2 regions of the Devosia rhizosphaerae genome follow, and region 2 is predicted to be linked to the other one. Evidence: predicted binding sites of a transcription regulator. Region 2 holds the regulator's gene; the other holds the start of a gene.
The links. Region 2 encodes PhoB, which activates phosphate uptake and scavenging genes when phosphate is short. Its sites were predicted from a motif close to TGTCATNNANCTGTCAT; they were not measured.
Positions count from the first base shown of each region.

Region 1: a site for PhoB is predicted at 4,506-4,522, ahead of QOV41_RS04475 (YdcH family protein). Genes of this name have one in related genera too.

Region 1 covers NZ_CP126539.1:924,519-933,428, forward strand. The annotation lists gene QOV41_RS04440 (DsbA family oxidoreductase) at 1-388, shown strand, start outside; gene QOV41_RS04445 (alpha/beta hydrolase) at 440-1,252, shown strand; gene rpsU (30S ribosomal protein S21) at 1,330-1,599, opposite strand; gene QOV41_RS04455 (alpha/beta fold hydrolase) at 1,832-2,524, shown strand; gene QOV41_RS04460 (5-(carboxyamino)imidazole ribonucleotide synthase) at 2,513-3,616, opposite strand; gene purE (5-(carboxyamino)imidazole ribonucleotide mutase) at 3,621-4,115, opposite strand; gene QOV41_RS04470 (YdcH family protein) at 4,187-4,402, opposite strand; gene QOV41_RS04475 (YdcH family protein) at 4,556-4,729, shown strand; gene QOV41_RS04480 (sulfite exporter TauE/SafE family protein) at 4,801-5,565, opposite strand; gene QOV41_RS04485 (monovalent cation:proton antiporter-2 (CPA2) family protein) at 5,590-7,440, opposite strand; gene QOV41_RS04490 (DUF1013 domain-containing protein) at 7,465-8,193, opposite strand; gene QOV41_RS04495 (NAD(P)H-quinone oxidoreductase) at 8,313-8,910, opposite strand, start outside.
Region 2 covers NZ_CP126539.1:1,275,396-1,284,305, reverse strand. The annotation lists gene QOV41_RS06235 (NAD-dependent succinate-semialdehyde dehydrogenase) at 1-668, shown strand, start outside; gene QOV41_RS06230 (IclR family transcriptional regulator domain-containing protein) at 694-1,449, shown strand; gene QOV41_RS06225 (PstS family phosphate ABC transporter substrate-binding protein) at 1,679-2,710, shown strand; gene pstC (phosphate ABC transporter permease subunit PstC) at 2,819-4,195, shown strand; gene pstA (phosphate ABC transporter permease PstA) at 4,198-5,559, shown strand; gene pstB (phosphate ABC transporter ATP-binding protein PstB) at 5,608-6,414, shown strand; gene phoU (phosphate signaling complex protein PhoU) at 6,440-7,150, shown strand; gene phoB (phosphate regulon transcriptional regulator PhoB) at 7,154-7,855, shown strand; gene QOV41_RS06195 (MFS transporter) at 7,852-8,910, opposite strand, start outside.

The sequences.
Region 1 (8,910 bases), 350 kb from region 2:
CGGTGTTGATCTTGACCTCTCCCGGCAGCCGCGGATGTTCAACACGGCTAAGGCCCATACCATCACCCGCCTCGCCAAGCCCAATGGCAACCAGTATGAACTGGCCAAAGCTATCGCCGAGGCTTATTTCCTGGAGCATCGTCAGATCAACGATGACAATGTGCTTGCCGATATCGCTGTCGAATACGGCTTCGATCGCGGCGACGCCTTGGACGCCATGAGCGATGAAAACGAGCTCGCAATGACCGAGCAGCTGGCCACTGCGGCCGCCGCCCAAGGTATCCGTGGCGTGCCCTTCTTCGTCTTCGGCGAGAAATACGCTCTCTCTGGCGCCCAGCCGCAGGAGGTGTTCGAACAGGCGCTAGCGCGAACGATCTCAGAGCTTTAGATATCGGACACGCGCAAGGCGCGGTGGCTGTCTCCCTGTCTGGGTTTCCTCATGAAGATCGTTCGCGGCGTTTTCCTCGGTATCATCGTCCTCGTGGCCGTCGCCTACTTCGGGGCCGTGGCTTATATGTATTTCAACCAGCGCGCCTTGCAGTATTCCCCGACGGGGGAGTTGACGGCGCTTGACGCAACGAGACTGACCCAAGCCGAGGAAGTGATCGTTCCCTCCGGGGACGAGCAGGTGACGGCCTGGTATCATCCTCCTGCCGCGAACATGCCGGTCATCGTTTACTACAAGGGCAATGCGGGCAGTTTCACGTCCGAATACGAGCGGTTCGAGCAGTGGGTCGCCGACGGCTACGGCTTCGTGGCTTTTGACTATCGCGGCTTTCCGGCATCCCCTGGCGTAATCTCGGAAGTTGCCATTCTCAAGGACGCCATCGCCGTCTACGACTTTGCCGCGGCTAAAGGCTTTCCGCTGGTCATCTGGGGGTGGTCGCTTGGCACGGGCCCGGCCACTTATGTAGCCAGCCAGCGCGAGGCCGAAGCCCTTTTGCTGGAGACTCCGTTCCTTTCAGCCGTTTCGGTGGCCCATGAGCGGTATCCCATCCTGCCGACGCGCTGGGTCATGCAGGACCAGTTCCGGTCCAATGAGTGGATCCAGGAGGTCGAGGAGCCTGTCCTGGTTGCCCATGGCACGGGTGACCGGACCATCGATGTCAGCAATGGCGAGCGCCTCTACGATTTGGCGCCAAATCCCGACGAACTCTGGATCGTGCCGGGCGCTGGGCACAATCAGCTATGGGATAGCGGCATCTGGGCCAAGGCTGACGCATTTTTCCAGCGGTCACTGGCGGCGAACTGATATTCGCCACGCTCTCCCCGGAAACAAACAAAAACGCCGTCCCGAAGGACGGCGTTTGAACAATTCTCTAGGTCGTCTTAGCGCGCAGCGCTTGCACTCGCGCCGGGACGCGGAGCCGCCGTCGGACGCGCCGCCGGAGCGGGCAGACCGCCCTCGCGCTGAGCACGCTTGCGAGCCAGCTTGCGGGCACGACGAACGGCCTCAGCCTTCTGGCGTGCCTTCTTCTCAGAGGGCTTCTCGTAATAATTGCGCAGCTTCATCTCGCGGAAGACGCCTTCGCGCTGCAGCTTTTTCTTCAGCGCGCGCAGCGCCTGGTCAACATTGTTATCGCGAACGACTACTTGCAAAGGTCAACCGCCCTTTCGAAGCTTAGACTATGGGTTTGGATACAAGCGGCGGGGCAATAGAACCCGTCGCCGACCAGCCGAGCCGGTCACCGTGGCGGGGTCTATAGCTCAAGCTGGGGGGCTTGTCCACTGCCGAAGGGCAGAAAAACCGCCGTTTGGCTGGACAGAGTTGCGCTTTGCGGTCACTCAGATGAACAGTAGGTGAACAGTTTTGTGGGCTTGGAGGTGCGCTTTGGCGACTGATCTGGTGCTGCTGCCGGGGCTGGAATGCGATGCGCGGCTCTGGCGAGATGTCATCATAGGGCTTGGCGATGCCGTCCGGCCGATGGTTGCCGACCTGACGCAGGACGATTCGATCACCGCCATGGCCGCGCGGACGCTCGCCAGTGCACCGGTGCGCTTTGCCATGGCAGGGCTCTCCATGGGCGGCTATGTGGCGCTCGAGATCATGCGACAGGCGCCCGAGCGGGTGAGCCATCTGGCGCTGCTCGATACCACTGCGCGCCCGGATGATGAGGCCCGCAAGGAGGTCAGGCGGGCGGGTATGGACGCAGTGCGGCAGGGCAAACATTTGCTGATCGCACGGGCCAAGCTGCCCGGTCTTCTCGCGCCGCAAAATCTCGACACGGCGCTGGCGGAGGAGATTGTCGCGATGGCGCAACGCACCGGCCCCGAATCTTATCTCCGCCAGCAAACTGCCATCATGGCTCGCATCGACAGCCGGCCGTTTCTCGCCGAGATCACTGTGCCCACGCTGGTCGGAGTGGGGGCGCTCGATACTTTAACTTCGCCCGAACTGGCGCAGGAAATGGCCGCCGCGATGCCGGGGAGCAGGCTGGTGGAGTTTCCGGCGGCGGGCCATATGGCCACCATGGAAGCGCCAGAAGCGGTGGTGGCAGCGATGCGGGAGTGGCTAGCGCGGTAGCTCGCTAGGCCGCACGATCCGGTTGATGTGCCCCATCTTGCGGCCCAGTCGGGCCTCGGCCTTTCCATAAAGATGGGCTTGGCTGGTGCCGCCCAATTGCTTGGGGACGCCGAACACCTCCTCGCCAATGAGATTTTCCATCACCACGTCGGCCATCCGTGTCGGGTCGCCGAGCGGCCAGCCGAGCACCGCGCGGATGTGCTGCTCGAATTGATCGGTCAGGCAGACAGCTTCGGTCCAATGACCCGAATTGTGCACGCGAGGCGCGATCTCGTTGACGAGCAGGGTTGACCGGCTGTCGCCGGCTACCACGAAGAATTCAACGCCCAGCACGCCGACATAGTCGAGCGCGATGACAATCGCCTTGGCGATCATGCCGGCGTGCTTTTCGATTGCCGGAGGAAGGGCGGCCGGCACGGTGCTGGTATGAAGGATATGATGCTTGTGGACGTTTTCGGCGGCGTCGAAGGCTCGCACTTCGCCCGCAAGGTTGCGCGCGACAACGACCGAGATTTCCTTTTCGAAAGCGACAAAGGCTTCCAACACCAGGGGCTTGGGTTGGAGTTCCGCGAAGGCTGCCTCTGCCTCGCTGCGCTCTCTGATGATGCGTTGGCCCTTGCCGTCATAGCCGAGCCGCGTCGTCTTGAGCACCGCAGGCAGGCCGAGGTCGTCGAGTGCAGCTTCCAAATCCGACAGCGTCTCTATGGGGCGGTGTGCGGCTACGGGAATATTCTTGGACGCCAGAAAGCTCTTCTCAAGGAGCCGGTCCTGCGAGATCGCCAGGGCCTTGGCGCCGGGGCGGAGTGGCCTGCGAGCGGCGAGGAACTCAGCAGTTGCTGCCGGCACGTTCTCGAACTCGTAGGTGATAACATCCACCGCGCCTGCGAAGCTCGCCAGGGCCGCTTCGTCCTCATATGCCGCAACTGTCTTGTGGGGCGTCACTTCGAAGGCAGGGCTTGCCGGATCGGGGCAGAAGATGTGCGTGCGCATGCCAATCCGGCTCGCGGCTAGGGACAACATGCGGCCTAATTGGCCGCCACCAAGAATGCCGATGGTGCTGCCCTGCGGCAGTGGCGAGAGATCTTGAGCCAAGGGATTACTCGGTGTCGGTGGGAAACTGCGGAACTGCCGCGCTCTGCCGCGCCCGATAGGCGTCGAGGCGATCAGCAAGATCATCATCGGAGAGGGCTAGGACGGCCACAGCCAACAGCGCCGCGTTGATCGCGCCGGGCTCACCAATCGCCAGCGTGCCCACCGGAATGCCGCCGGGCATCTGCACGATCGAGAGCAGGCTGTCCTGGCCGCTCAGCGCCTTGGAGCGGACGGGAACGCCGAAGACGGGCAGCGGTGTCATTGCAGCGATCATGCCCGGCAGGTGTGCGGCCCCACCTGCACCCGCGATGATGATCTTGAAACCCTCGTACCGGGCGTTGGCTGCGAAATCGACCAGCCTGTCGGGGGTGCGATGCGCTGAAACGATGCGCGCCTCATACTCGACTTCCAGCGCCTCCAGCGTTTCAGCGGCAAGCCGCATAGTAGGCCAGTCGGATTGGCTGCCCATAACGATGGCAACAGGCGGTTTGGTCAGCATAGAGCCACTCCCTCAAGCTCCACAAAGCGCGGATTTAGCCCGCTTTGGTTCATGGCACAAGCGCATGCACCCTAGGCGATGATGTCAGGGAGGAGGATGTTTTCGAGCTGGACGATACGATCCTTGAGCGAGAGCTTTCGTTTTTTGAGGCGCTGGATCAGCATGCGGTCGGCTACATGCGAATGCGTCAACGTCTCGATAGCAGCGTCGAGATCGGCATGTTCCTGGCGCTTGGTTGCCAGCTCAAGCCCCAGGCTCGCTTCCTGTTCCTTGCTCAGCGGATACATCGGCAGACCGCCCCTCAACGCCCCGGATCTGCTCCTACAGATAACGCAAAACCGTTGGATTTGCACCTGTTTTCCGATGTGATCGGAAAGGCGTCGACAAATGACGAAAGTTTTGTGACGATCGGTTCGTCCAAATATCTTCTAGGAGTTGTTATGACGACTGAAGGCCACGTTGCGGCGCTCGAACGCCGCCATCAGGAGTTGGACCGGCAGATCCTGTCCGCGACACAGAACTCGCAGACCAACGATCTTCAGGTCAGCGCTCTCAAGCGCAAGAAGCTCGAGGTGAAGGACGAACTCTACCGATTGAGGCAATCTGCACAGTGATTTAGCGGCGTAGTTTCCCTGCTGGGGGAAGAAGGGTCACAGCCAATGCTGCGGCCCTTTTTTGTGCCCTGCTAGATGCCGAATACGCCGCGAGCGCCGTCCCAGACCAGCTTGAGGGCAAGCAGGAAAACCAGCCAGTAGGCGATTCGATAGAACAGCTTCATCGAAACGCGGCGGACCAGCCAGATGCCGGCGAAGACGCCGATCAGCCCCACCGGAGCTAAAGCCGCGGAAAGCTGGAGATTGTGCACGTTCAACTGCCCAAGGAAAAAATAGGGGATCAGCTTGGCGGAGTTGACGATCGCAAAGAAGACCGCGGAGGTGCCAGCGTAGATTGCCGGTGGCAGACGCTGCGGCAAGACATAGATCTGGAATGGGGGGCCGCCGGTATGGCTGATGAAGCTGGTAAAGCCGGCAAACCCACCCCAGAACGTGCCCCACGGCTTGGACGGTGGCAGACCCTCGAGCTTCTTGCGAATCGGCAGGATGGCATCGAGCACAAAGAGCAAGGTGACAACGCCAACAAACAGCAGCACCGCCGCCTCTGAAACCACTGCCCACAAAGCCCAGCCGATCAAGGTGCCGACGGCAGCGCCTGGCAGCATGATCCAGATGATCTGCCAGTTGAACTCCTTGCGATAGGCATAGACCGCCACCGCGTCCATTACCAGAAGCACTGGCAGCATCATGCCCGCAGCATCACGCGGCGGCATCACGAGGCTGAGCAGCGGCACGCCGACCATGCCCAGGCTACCCAAAAGTCCCGCCTTGGAGAGGCCAACAATCAGAACGGCAGTGATAGCGACGGCGACGAAATAGATATCGAAAGGAGGCATGGAGAATCCGGTGAGGCAGGCGCCTCACTCGGTACGCTTCAGATCGTCAGTGTCAATCGGCTTGGCCATTGCATCGGAGCGCATGGCGTCGTCGAGCAGGTTCATGGAGTTGCGGAGCATGCCGATGTAAGCCAACTCGTCGCTGCGCACCTCGAAGCTGTCGACCAGCAATTGATTGTCGTGTCGCTCGAAGGCGCGTGCCAGCCGGTCGGCCTCTTCGGGAGGGCGGCCAAGCTTGACCAGAACCTGCGCGCCAAGGCTGAGCGCGGACAGGAAAGTTTCCCGCTCGAAGACTTCCACGCCCAGCGCCATCAGGTCGTGGGCGTGGCCACGGTCAACGGCGCGAGCGGCAATGGCGACGTGCGGGAAATGCCGCCGCAGATTGCGAGCGATGGCAAGGATACGGTCGCGGCCGGCCACGGCAATCACGACCAGTTCCGCATCGGCGACGCCGGCAGAGTGTAACAGGTCCACCCGCGCACCATCGCCGTAAAACACCTTGACCCCGAACCGCCGCACCAATTCGATCTGGGCCGGATCGTCGTCGATCAGGGTCATGTCGAACCCTTGCGCCCGCAGCATGCGGGTGACGATCTGGCCGAACCGTCCATAGCCGAGGACGACGATCTTGCGATGTTCGTCAAACGTGTCTCCGGTGCGGCGATCGCCGCGCGCGTCGAGGCGCGGCGCCACCAGCCGGTCAAAGAGGAGCAGCAGGACCGGTGTCGTCATCATCGTCAGCGCCACCGCGACCACCAGGAGGTCATAGTCACCCTGAGGGAGAGCGTTGGCGCTCTGGGCGAACTGCAGCACGACAAACGCGAACTCGCCAGCCTGACTAAGCAGAATGGCGACCAAGAGCCGATCACCCAGATGCATGCGGAAGAGCGAGGCCAAAACGAAGAGGATGACAATCTTGATGCTGACGATGGCAAGGACTGTCGCCAGCAGCCGCAGCGGCTCCGCCCAAAGCACCGAGAAGGCAATGGACATGCCCACGGAGATGAAGAATAGGCCAAGCAGCAATCCCTTGAAGGGCTCAATATTGCTTTCGAGTTCGTGGCGGTACTCGCTATCGGCGAGCAACACGCCGCCAATGAAAGCGCCCAGAGCAGGCGACAGACCCGCATATTGCGTGAGGAGGGCTGCACCCACGACGAGCGCCAGGCCAAGCGCGGTGAAAGCTTCGCGCACGCCCGTACGCGCCACCCAACGGAGAAGAGGCCGTACCAGGAAGCGGCCGGCGGTCATGGCGGCGACAAAGGTACCAATGAGGATAAGGGGTGTCACCCAGGCTGCCGGGTTCTCCAGTACGGCGACGGCCGCTCCCACCTCCGCATCAACCGCTGCACTTGTTGAACTGAGCGCCAGGAGCGGGACGGCGGCAAGGATCGGAATGACTGCGACATCCTGGACAAGCAGGATGGCAAGGCTGCCGCGTCCGGCGTCAGTGCGGGTGATATCGCGCTGCTGGGCGGTCTGCATCGCAATAGCGGTGGAGCTCATGGCGAGCGCCAGGCCGATGATGATCGACGTGTTGAGCGCAAAGTCCAATGCGGTGAACACGAAAGCAAGTGCGGCGGCAGTAAGCAGGAGTTGCGTGACGCCGAGACCCATGACCTTGTTGCGCATGCGCCAGATTTCGCTGGGCTGCAGGTCCAGGCCGATCAGGAACAGCATCATGACGATGCCAAATTCGGCTATATGCCGGATGGTATCGCTGTCGGATACGAGCCCCAGGCCGTAGGGGCCAATCAGAACGCCGGCGGCGAGATAGCCTAGAACGGTGCCAAGCCCTAGGGCCTTGGCGAGCGGCACCAGGGCCACCGTGGCCGCAAGCAAGACGAAAATGGCAAGCAGGAGGTTGTTTTCCAAACTGTCCCCCTACTTGCCTGGCGGTTAGTCGTCCGAGTTGTTCTTGAGCGACTTGAGCTTGGAGAACACTGAGTCGGCGTCGAAATCGTCCTGCGCCTCGGCAGGACGGCGGTCATGCTCGCCGAACTCGCCTGCACCCGCTTCGGCGTGAGCGCGTCCACCAGCCCGAGCCAGCGCTTCCTCGGCGGTCATCAGCATGGTGCCTTCGTCAGCTTCGTCCGGTCCCGCCGTGCCCTTGGAGGCGCGCTTGACTTCGAGATCAAGGTCGATCTGGCTGCAGAGACCAAGGGTGACTGGATCCATCGCCGTCAAGTTCGGCGCGTTCCAGTGGGTCGATTCACGCACTGATTCGATCGTAGACTTGGTGGTGCCCACGAGTCGCATGATTTGCGCATCCTTGAGCTCGGGGTGGTTGCGCACCAGCCACTTGATGGCGTTTGGACGCTCATTGCGCCGGGAAATCGGTGTGTAGCGAGGGCCTTTGCGCTTGGCGGCGGCAACGCGAACCTTAGGGTCGCTCAGCTTCATGCGGTAGCTCGGATCGGCTTCGGCCTTCTCGATCTCTTCGCGCGTCAGCTGACCGTTCTGAATGGGGTTCGCACCCATGATACCGCCAGCGACATCACCATCGGCAATGCCCTGGACCTCCAGCGGGTGCAGCGTGCAGAAGGCGGCGATCTGCTCGAACGACAGCGCAGTGTTGTCGACCAACCAGACGGCCGTCGCCTTGGGCATCAACAGGGGCTGGGTCATCATAAATCACTCCACGTGGCGCGGCGGGTCTTCCTCCCGGCCGCTCCGCCTCTTTGCTTCATGCTGAGGGGAACATCGGCAATATAGGCGTTCGGCCGCGAAATCGCAATGATGTTGTCCTAGAACTGGGTGCCAAACTGCGTGGTGAGAACGACTTTCCCCAAATGAGCGCGCGATTCCATCAATTGGTGGGCCGCGGCCGCGTCGGCAAGCGGAAAGCAGGTGATGGCGGGCTTGGGAATGTTGGGCTGTTCGAGTGCCGGCAGCAGATCACGGCGGATGCGGGCGGCGATCTCCGCCTTGGTAGCGCTGCTCTGCGGGCGCAGGGTGGAACCGGAGAGGGTGAGTTGCTTGGCCATGATCGTGCGCAGGGACAGCGTGGCCTTGGCGCCATCAAGGGTTGAGACCTGAACGACATGGGCGCCGCGAGCGCAAGCTGCGAGGTTAACCTCCGCCATGGGGCCGCCAACGACGTCAATGATGCGGTCCACGCCGCGCCCCTCGGTCAGCTCCAGCGCGCGGGCGGCAATATCCTCGCTGGTGTAGTCGATCGTGGCGATGGCACCCAAGGTGCGCGCATAGCGGGCCTTTTGTGGGCTCGACACCACTCCGATAGCGCGCGCCCCTAGAATGGTGGCGATCTGGATGGTGGCTCCCCCGATGCCGCCGGAGGCGCCGTGCGCAAGAACGGTCATCCCGCTCGTGAGGCCGGCCCGC
Region 2 (8,910 bases):
TCCTGATCTTCGATGATGCTGACCTCGAGCGCGCCGTTAGCGGCGCCGTCGCCGCCAAGTTCCGCAATGCCGGACAGACCTGTGTCTGCACCAACCGTTTCTACGTCCAGGCGGGAATTTACGATAGTTTCCTCGAAGAGTTCGACGCCGCCGTTGCGGCGCTGCGGGTCGGCAATGGCAGCGAGGAGGGAACTCAGATCGGTCCTTTGATCGACAGCAGCGCCTTGGCCAAGGTGGAGGACCTTGTCGGCGATGCGCGGGAGCATGGCGGCAGGATTGTACGGGGGGGCGAACGCCACACCGCCGGCGAGAACTTCTACGCCCCCACCATTATCGCCGAGGCTAGTACACGTATGCGCCTGGCGCGCGAGGAGATCTTCGGTCCAGTCGCCCCGATTTTCCGGTTCGACACCGAAGACGAGGCGATCGCCGCCGCGAACAACACCGAATATGGGCTTGCCTGCTACTTCTACACGCAGGACCTGGCGCGTGCCTTCCGTGTCTCGGAAGCCCTCGACTATGGCATTGTCGGCGTCAACGATGGGCTGGTCACCACCGAGGTGGCGCCATTCGGCGGCTTTAAGGAATCGGGGGTGGGCCGTGAAGGCTCCAGATATGGCATCGAGGACTATCTCGAGATCAAGTATGTCAGCCTTGGCGGTCTCTGACGCATCGAGGCTCAGGCGCTAATCCATGCGGCCAGGCGACATCATCAATGGCCTCGTGAAAGGGCTCGCAGTCATCGAGTGCTTCGATGAGGACCATGCCAGCCTCTCGATCACCGATGTGGCCAACCGGACGGGCTTGGAACGGGCGACAGCTCGCCGGTGCCTGCTCACGCTCACCAGCCTGGGCTACGCCAGCTATGACGGTAAGTTCTTCCGGCTGACGCCCAGAGTGCTGAACCTGGGCCATTCCTATCTGGCCGCCACCCCATTGCCACGTCTGCTCCAGCCTTTCCTGGATCAGCTGTCAGCGCAAACCAATGAAAGCTCGTCGGCCGCAGTCCTCGACGGCACCGAGATTCTGTATGTCGCCCGCGCTTCCCATCGCCGGGTAATGTCCATCAATCTGGGCGCTGGCGCACGCATGCCGGCCTATTGCACGTCCATGGGCCGCATCCTTCTTGCCAGCCTCCCCCAGTCTGCCGCACGCGACATTCTCGATCGCTCGCAGCTGATCGCCTACACACCAAAGACTAAGGCGGACCTTCCAGCCATTTCAACCGAACTGGCCGTAGTTGCCGCGCAAGGCTTTGCCGTGATCGACGAGGAGCTCGAACTCGGTCTCAACTCCATTGCGGTGCCGCTACACAATGCGAAGGGAGAGGTCGTCGCGGCCATCAACATCGGCGCCCAATCGGCACGGGCCTCGACATCGCATATGATCGCGACTTTCCTGCCCTTGATGCGAAAAATCCAGTCTGAACTTAGACCGCTACTGAGATAGAGAAAATTCCAGGCAGCGCATGACACCGATCCAAGAAATCACCTTTCCACAGCAATATTAAAGAAATTCAGTTCAAATACCGTGACTTAGCCTGTCACATAGCAGTCATCAAAGTGCAATAAATGTGTCGCCACAGCCCCCTATGGTCGGCCGCGTCACAGGGCGGCGCCGGGGGATGAACTGCCGGTTGAACCAGCCACGTTGAACTGAATTCCGAAAGGGAAACCTCATGAAGTCTGCACTTTACACCAGTGCTGCCGTCATCGCACTCGTCGCCGTTGGCACCACGGGCGCTTCCGCCCAGTCGCGCGACACCATCCAAATCGCTGGCTCGTCTACCGTTCTCCCGTTCGCTTCGATCGTTGCCGAAGAATTCAGCAATGCTTTCCCCGACTACAACACTCCAAACGTAGCCGGCGGCGGCTCGGGTGGCGGCAAGCGTCAGCTGTGTGAAGGCGTTGGTGAGGCTACCCTCGACATCGCCAACTCCTCGAGCAAGATGAGCGCGAGCGAACTCGAAAGCTGCCAAGCTGCCGGCGTTGAAGACGTCCGTGAAGTGGTGTTCGGTTACGACGGCATCGTCTTTGCAACTGGCATCGACCAGGGCGACTTCGCACTTGAGCCCGTGCACCTCTATAAGGCAATTGCCGCTCAGGTTCCCGTCGATGGCGAACTGGTCGACAATCCCTACACCAACTGGTCCGAAATCGACTCCTCCCTGCCTGACCAGGACATCTTTGTTGCCATCCCCGGCACCAACCACGGCACCCGCGAAGTCTTCGACGAGCGCGTTCTGGAACTCGGTTGCGAGGCCGCTGGCCTGCCCGAAATGGACGAAGATGCCATGGAAGCCGCTTGCCTGACCCCGCGTCAGGACGTGGTTGTCGAGATCGCTGGCGACTACACTGAGACTCTCGCTCGCCTGCAGTCGAACCCAGAAGCCATTGGTGTGTTCGGCCTGTCCTTCTACGACCAGAACCGCGACACTCTCAAGGTTGCCACGGTTGACGGTGTTGAGCCGACCCTAGAGACCATTGCTTCGGGTGATTACCCGATCTCCCGTCCGCTGCAGTTCTACGTCAAGGGCGCGCATATCGGCGTGATCCCCGGCATTGAAGACTACGTAGCCTTCTTCCTGTCCGAGCAGATGGCTGGTGCCGGCGGTGCTCTGGAAAGCGCTGGCCTGGTTCCTGCTTCCAGCGAGTTCCTGACTGAGCAGCTCGACGCCTTCAACAACGGCACGCAGTACCAGCCTGAGTAATCCGGCGCCCTACGAACATAGAGGATCCCGGCACTGCCGGGGTCCTTTCCTTTCGAATTAGTCAGGGGCCGGTCAGATGACCTCGGCTCTCCAGGAGACCAGGACGCCGTGAACGCTCTCGTAGTCGCCGCACTTCTTCTGGTCCTTCTGACAGTTTCCTATCAGGTCGGCTGGTCGCGTAGCCGCAAGCTCGCCAGCGGCAAGGGCGACCGCCTCCACTCCCGCCCAATCTATCACGGCGTCCTAGCCGCTCTGTTTGCGCTACTTCCCGCTATTCTCCTCCTGAGTTTGTGGGCGCTTTTCAGCGACTACGTCTCAAGTGGATTTATTCTGGCGCAACTGCCACTCGAAACCGCGCAATTAACCGAGGTCCAGGTGCAAGCTGCGGTCAATCGCGTGCACGCTCTCGCCAACGGATTCGGCGTGGTCGGAACTCCGTCCCCCGAGGAAATGGGAGCGGCCAGGGCATACGAGTCATTCCAACTGGTCACCTCTTTGGTTGTTGTTGCTGCCGCGGCGGCCCTGGGTGCAGCGGGTCTTTTCCTGGCGCAGCGCCGCATCGGGCTCCGCCTGCGTGCGCGCACCGAGGTGGAACTGGCAATCCGCATTGCACTGATCCTCTGCTCGACCGTCGCTATCCTGACCACAATAGGTATCGTTCTGTCGCTGCTCGCTGATGCGTTCCGGTTCTTTACCTTCATCGCCCCCCAAAATTTCTTCTTCGGAACGGTCTGGAACCCGCGCTTTCAGAGCACTGGCTCTGGCTCCGCCGGCGAATATGGCCTCCTGCCGCTCCTTTGGGGCACGGTGATGATCAGCATCATCGCCATGCTGGTGGCTGTTCCAATTGGCCTTATGTCGGCGATCTATCTCTCGCAATACGCGGACAAGCGCGTGCGCAGCGTGGTTAAGCCGGTTATTGAGGTGCTGGCAGGTATTCCCACCATCGTCTACGGCTTCTTCGCGCTGGTTTCGGTCGGCCCCTTTCTTGCCGCTGCTGGCGATGTAATCGGTCTCGACATCCGCGCCACGAGCGCCCTGACTGCTGGCATTGTCATGGGCATCATGATCATCCCGTTCATTTCTTCGCTCAGCGATGACATCATCGCCCAGGTGCCCCGCGCGATGCGCGATGGTTCCTTGGGCCTGGGCGCCACCAAGTCCGAAACCATACGCAAGGTGCTGCTGCCCGCCGCCCTTCCCGGCGTCGTCGGCGCGATCCTGCTCGCGGTGAGCCGCGCCATCGGAGAAACCATGATTGTGGTGCTGGCGGCCGGCAACAGCCCAGTCCTGCGCTTCAATCCTGCTGAGCCGACCTCAACTGTGACCGTGAGCATCGTCAATCAGCTGACGGGCGACGCAGCCTTCACCAGCCCCCAGACGCTGGTTGCTTTTGCACTCGGGCTAACTTTGTTTGTCATGACTTTGCTGCTCAATATCATGGCCCTCTACATCGTCCGTAAATTCAGGGAGCAATACGAATAGCCATGACTGACGCATTGCTTTCCACCAATGATACCAGCAAGGCCCGGCGCGAGCGTGTGCGCAAGAGCCTGGGAAGGCGCCATCGCAGCGAGACGATCTTTCGCTGGGCCGGCATTCTCTCCATTGTCGCCGCACTGGGCTTCGTGGCGATCCTGTTCGGGATGATCCTGTCCAAAGGGCTTCCCTCGTTCTGGCAGTCCACTCTTCATGTCGAAGCCTATTTTGACCCCGAACTGATCGAAGGTGGGCCTCAGCCGCAGCCGCAGGACAGCGCGTCCCCTGCTGAGTACCAGCAAGCGATGGCTCAGTGGCAACGTAACGTTACCCTGTCGAACTGGAACGCCATCGTCGAGCGAGCCGTACGAACCAGCGCGCCCGATGCCGATATCGAGACCCGCGATCTACTTGAACTCGTGACGACGGCTGCTCGCTTCCAGTTGCGCGACATGTATTTTGCCAATCCTGACGTGTTGGGACAGACTCTGCCGGTCTCGATCTTGGCTTCTGCCAATACAGATAACTGGCTCAAAGGGACTATCAACCGCGAATTAGCCGATGCACGTCAGCAGCTTTCTGCCGAGACAAGGCAGCTCGCTGATCGCTTTGTGGCCGAAGGCATCATCACCTTCGACTTCGCCTGGCATATCTTCACCAATGTTGACAGCCGTTCCGCCCCCGCCACTGCAGGTCTGGCCGGTGCCTTCATGGGCTCGCTTTACATGATGATCGTGGTGATTGTGCTGGCCGTGCCGATCGGCGTGGCGAGCGCGATCTACTTGGAGGAGTTTGCGCCCAAGAACCGCTGGACCGACCTCATCGAGATTAACATCAACAATCTTGCAGCAGTGCCTTCCATCGTCTTCGGCCTGCTCGGCGCAGCAGTGTTCATCAATTATCTTGGCTTGCCCCGCTCCGCACCGCTGGTTGGCGGCTTGGTGCTGACTTTGATGACCCTGCCCACCATCATCATCGCCACGCGATCTTCCCTGCGCGCCGTACCGCCCTCCTTGCGCCAGGCGGCACTTGGCCTGGGCGCCTCCAAGAACCAGACGGTCTTCCATCACGTTCTGCCACTAACGTTTCCGGGCATCCTGACCGCGACCATTATCGGCGTTGCACAGGCGCTGGGAGAAACGGCACCGCTGCTGCTGATCGGCATGAGCGCCTTTATCGCGAACATTCCAGCCACCCCCCTGGATTCGGCTACCGCGCTGCCCGTGCAGATCTATTTGTGGCAGGGCAACGAGAACCGAAACTTTTTCGAAGCGAGGACTTCCGCCGCCATCATCGTGCTTCTCGGGCTGATGCTGCTGCTCAATGCCATCGCTATTTTCCTCCGGACACGGCTGGAGCGTCGTGCCTGATCGGGCTAGGAGGTCTGACAAATGGACATGCTTACTGGTAGGCTCAAGATGACAAGCGACACCGAGGCAGGACGCGCGATCGTAGACCTTGCAAACGCGCCAACGCGCATCGAAGCGCGCGACGTGACGGTGCACTACGGCGACAAGCAGGCTCTGCACGGCATTTCGATCGACATTCCCGATCGGGCAGTTACCTCCTTCATCGGGCCGTCGGGCTGCGGCAAGTCAACCTTTCTGCGCTGCATCAACCGCATGAACGACACCATCGAGGGCGCCAAGGTTGGAGGCCAGATCAGGCTTGATGGCGAAGACATCTACGACACGGATCTCGATGTGGTGGAACTGCGCGCCCGTATCGGCATGGTGTTCCAGAAGCCGAACCCATTCCCCAAGTCGATTTACGAGAACGTAGCCTACGGTCCTAAGATCCACGGCATTGCGCGTTCCAAAGCCGATTTGGACGAGATCGTTGTCTCCTCACTCCGCAAGGCGGGTCTCTTCGAAGAGGTGAAGGACCGCCTATACGAGCCGGGTACAGGTCTGTCCGGCGGTCAGCAGCAGCGCCTCTGCATTGCGCGCGCGATCGCAGTTGGCCCTGAAGTAATCCTGATGGATGAACCCTGCTCGGCTCTCGACCCTATCGCAACCGCAATCATCGAGGAACTCATCGATGAACTGCGCGAGAACTTCACGATCGTGATCGTGACACACTCCATGCAGCAGGCCGCCCGCGTCTCGCAGAAGACCGCTTTCTTCCACTTGGGCAAGCTGATCGAAGAAGGCGTCACCGAAGAGATCTTCACCAACCCGGTGCACAAGCAAACACAAGACTACATCATGGGCCGGATCGGCTGACCGGGCGCATCGAGGAGGAAAACCAATGCCAAATACCGGCGCCGACCATATCGTTCAGTCCTATAGCGACGAACTCAATGCGCTCGCTCAAGCCATCGCCGAAATGGGCGGTGAAGTGGAAGTTTCCATCGAGAATGGCACCAAGGCCCTGCTCAAGCTTGATCGCGAGCTCGCCGATTTGACCATCATCGCCGATCAGCGCATCGACGACATGGAGCGCCGGATCGACGAAATGGCGGTTTCGATGATTGCTCGTCGTCAGCCGATGGCGAGCGATCTACGCGCCATCATTACCTCCATCCATGTCGCGGGGGACCTCGAGCGCATTGGTGACATGGCCAAGCAATTGGCCCGGCGCTCCCTGAAACTCGATGGGCTCAACCTGCAGCCAACTTTCTACAATGGCGTCCGCAACATGACGGCATTGGTAATGCGGCAGCTAAAGCAGGCGCTGGACGCCTATTCCAATCGGGACGCCGCCGCTGCCGTCGAGGTCTGCAACCGCGATGACGAGGTCGATGCGATGCACACCTCGTTGTTCCGTGAGCTGCTCACCTACATGATGGAAGATCCGCGCAACATCACCTCCTGCACGCATTTGCTGTTTTGCGCCAAGAGCCTGGAACGCATCGGCGACCACGCCACCAACATTGCGGAGCGCGCCTACTATCTGCAGACCGGCAAGCAGCTCGGGAGCAATGTCGAAGAGCTCGAGCGCAAGCAGATCAAGGTTTAAGCCATGTCGGCTACAATTCTCGTCGTCGAAGACGAAGGCGATATCGCCATTCTCTTGCGCTATAATCTTGAGGCCGAAGGCTTTCGGGTCCTGACTGCTGAAACCGGTGACGAGGCCCAGGTCCAGATCCAGCAAAAGCTGCCCGATCTGATCCTGCTTGACTGGATGCTGCCCGAGATCTCCGGCATCGAACTGTGCCGGCGCTTGCGGGCGCGCGACGAGACCGCGCGGGTGCCGATCATCATGCTGACCGCACGCGGCGAGGAAGAAGAACGGGTGCGGGGCCTTGCCACAGGTGCGGACGACTACGTCGTAAAGCCGTTTTCTGTTCCCGAACTGATGGCCCGAATCCATGCACTTCTGCGACGGGCGAACCCCAATCTGGTGACCGCTTCGCTCAAGGTCGGCGATCTCGAACTCGATCGCACCACCCACCGCGTCCGCCGCGGCAATCGCGACGTCCATCTTGGTCCCACCGAGTATCGACTACTCGAATATCTCATGCGCCATCCCGGCCGGGTCTATTCGCGCGAGCAATTGCTCGATGGTGTCTGGGGCAATGACGTCTATGTCGATGAGCGGACAGTGGATGTCCATATCGGTCGTCTCCGTCGTGCCATCAATCGCGGCCGCGAGATCGACCCGATCCGGACCGTTCGCGGCGCGGGCTACGCTTTCGACGAGCGCTTCGCCCAAGTGGCCTAGTGCTCGGGGCTCTCCCGGAGCGGCATGTCGTCGACCTGCGGCACGGTCTGCCGCTCGATCATGCGGTGGACATGGGGCGGTCCCTCGCCCCGGTGCAGCGCCCGCAAGCTCTGCAGGTTCTCGGCATCGGCCTTGGTACGCCGCAGATTGTGGCGCACATAGTCCACCCAGGTGGGCACGTGATAGCTCTCCACCCAGATCTCTGGGCGTTCGAGGTCCCGCAGCAGCGCCCATTGCCGCGCACCATCGCGGATGCGGATACGGCGGCGCTCACTCATTAGCCGGAGGAAAGCGGGAATGTCTTCCTGGACGATCTGATAGTCCACCATCACCATCACCGGCCCACTCCGCGGCCGCATCTCGAGCTTGAGCACCGGTTCGTTGAAGGCATTGAGCGGGCTGAGGTCGCGTGAGCTGAACTGCGGCAGCGGCAGCTTGAGACCCACCAGAGCACAGGCAAGGAGCGTCACCCCCGCCAAGGCGAGTGACCAGCTCGGTGCGGACAGATCGGCGACACTGCCCCAGAGCCAGCTGCCCAGTGCCATGCCGCCGAAAGTAGCCGTTTGGTAGAGCGATAGCGCCCGCCCCACAACCCAACGGGGCGTTGAGAGCTGAACGGAGACGTTGAACAGTGACAGCGCCAGCACCCAGCCCGCGCCCGCTGGCAAGAGAATGAGACAGCTCAGCACGATTTCGCGGCTGAAGCCCAGGCCGACACAGGAGACCGCGAACACCACGCAGGCAATGCGCACGATGATCTCATTGCTGTAGCGCTCGCGCACCCTTCCGTTGAGGAAGGCGCCTCCGATGGCACCAACGCCAAAGCACCCCAACAACGCGCCATAGCCCAGGGCGCCGCCGCCGAGATATTCGCTTGCCACCGAAGGCAGGAGCGCCAGCACCGCGATAGCGGCAAGGCCGAACAGGAAACCACGCAGCATAACTGTCATCAGATTGGGCGAGAGCGAGGCATAGCGCACCCCGGCCCACATGGCGCTGCCGAACCTCTCCCGCGGCAACTTGTTGGCGATCGCTTGCGGCTGCCACCGGAACAG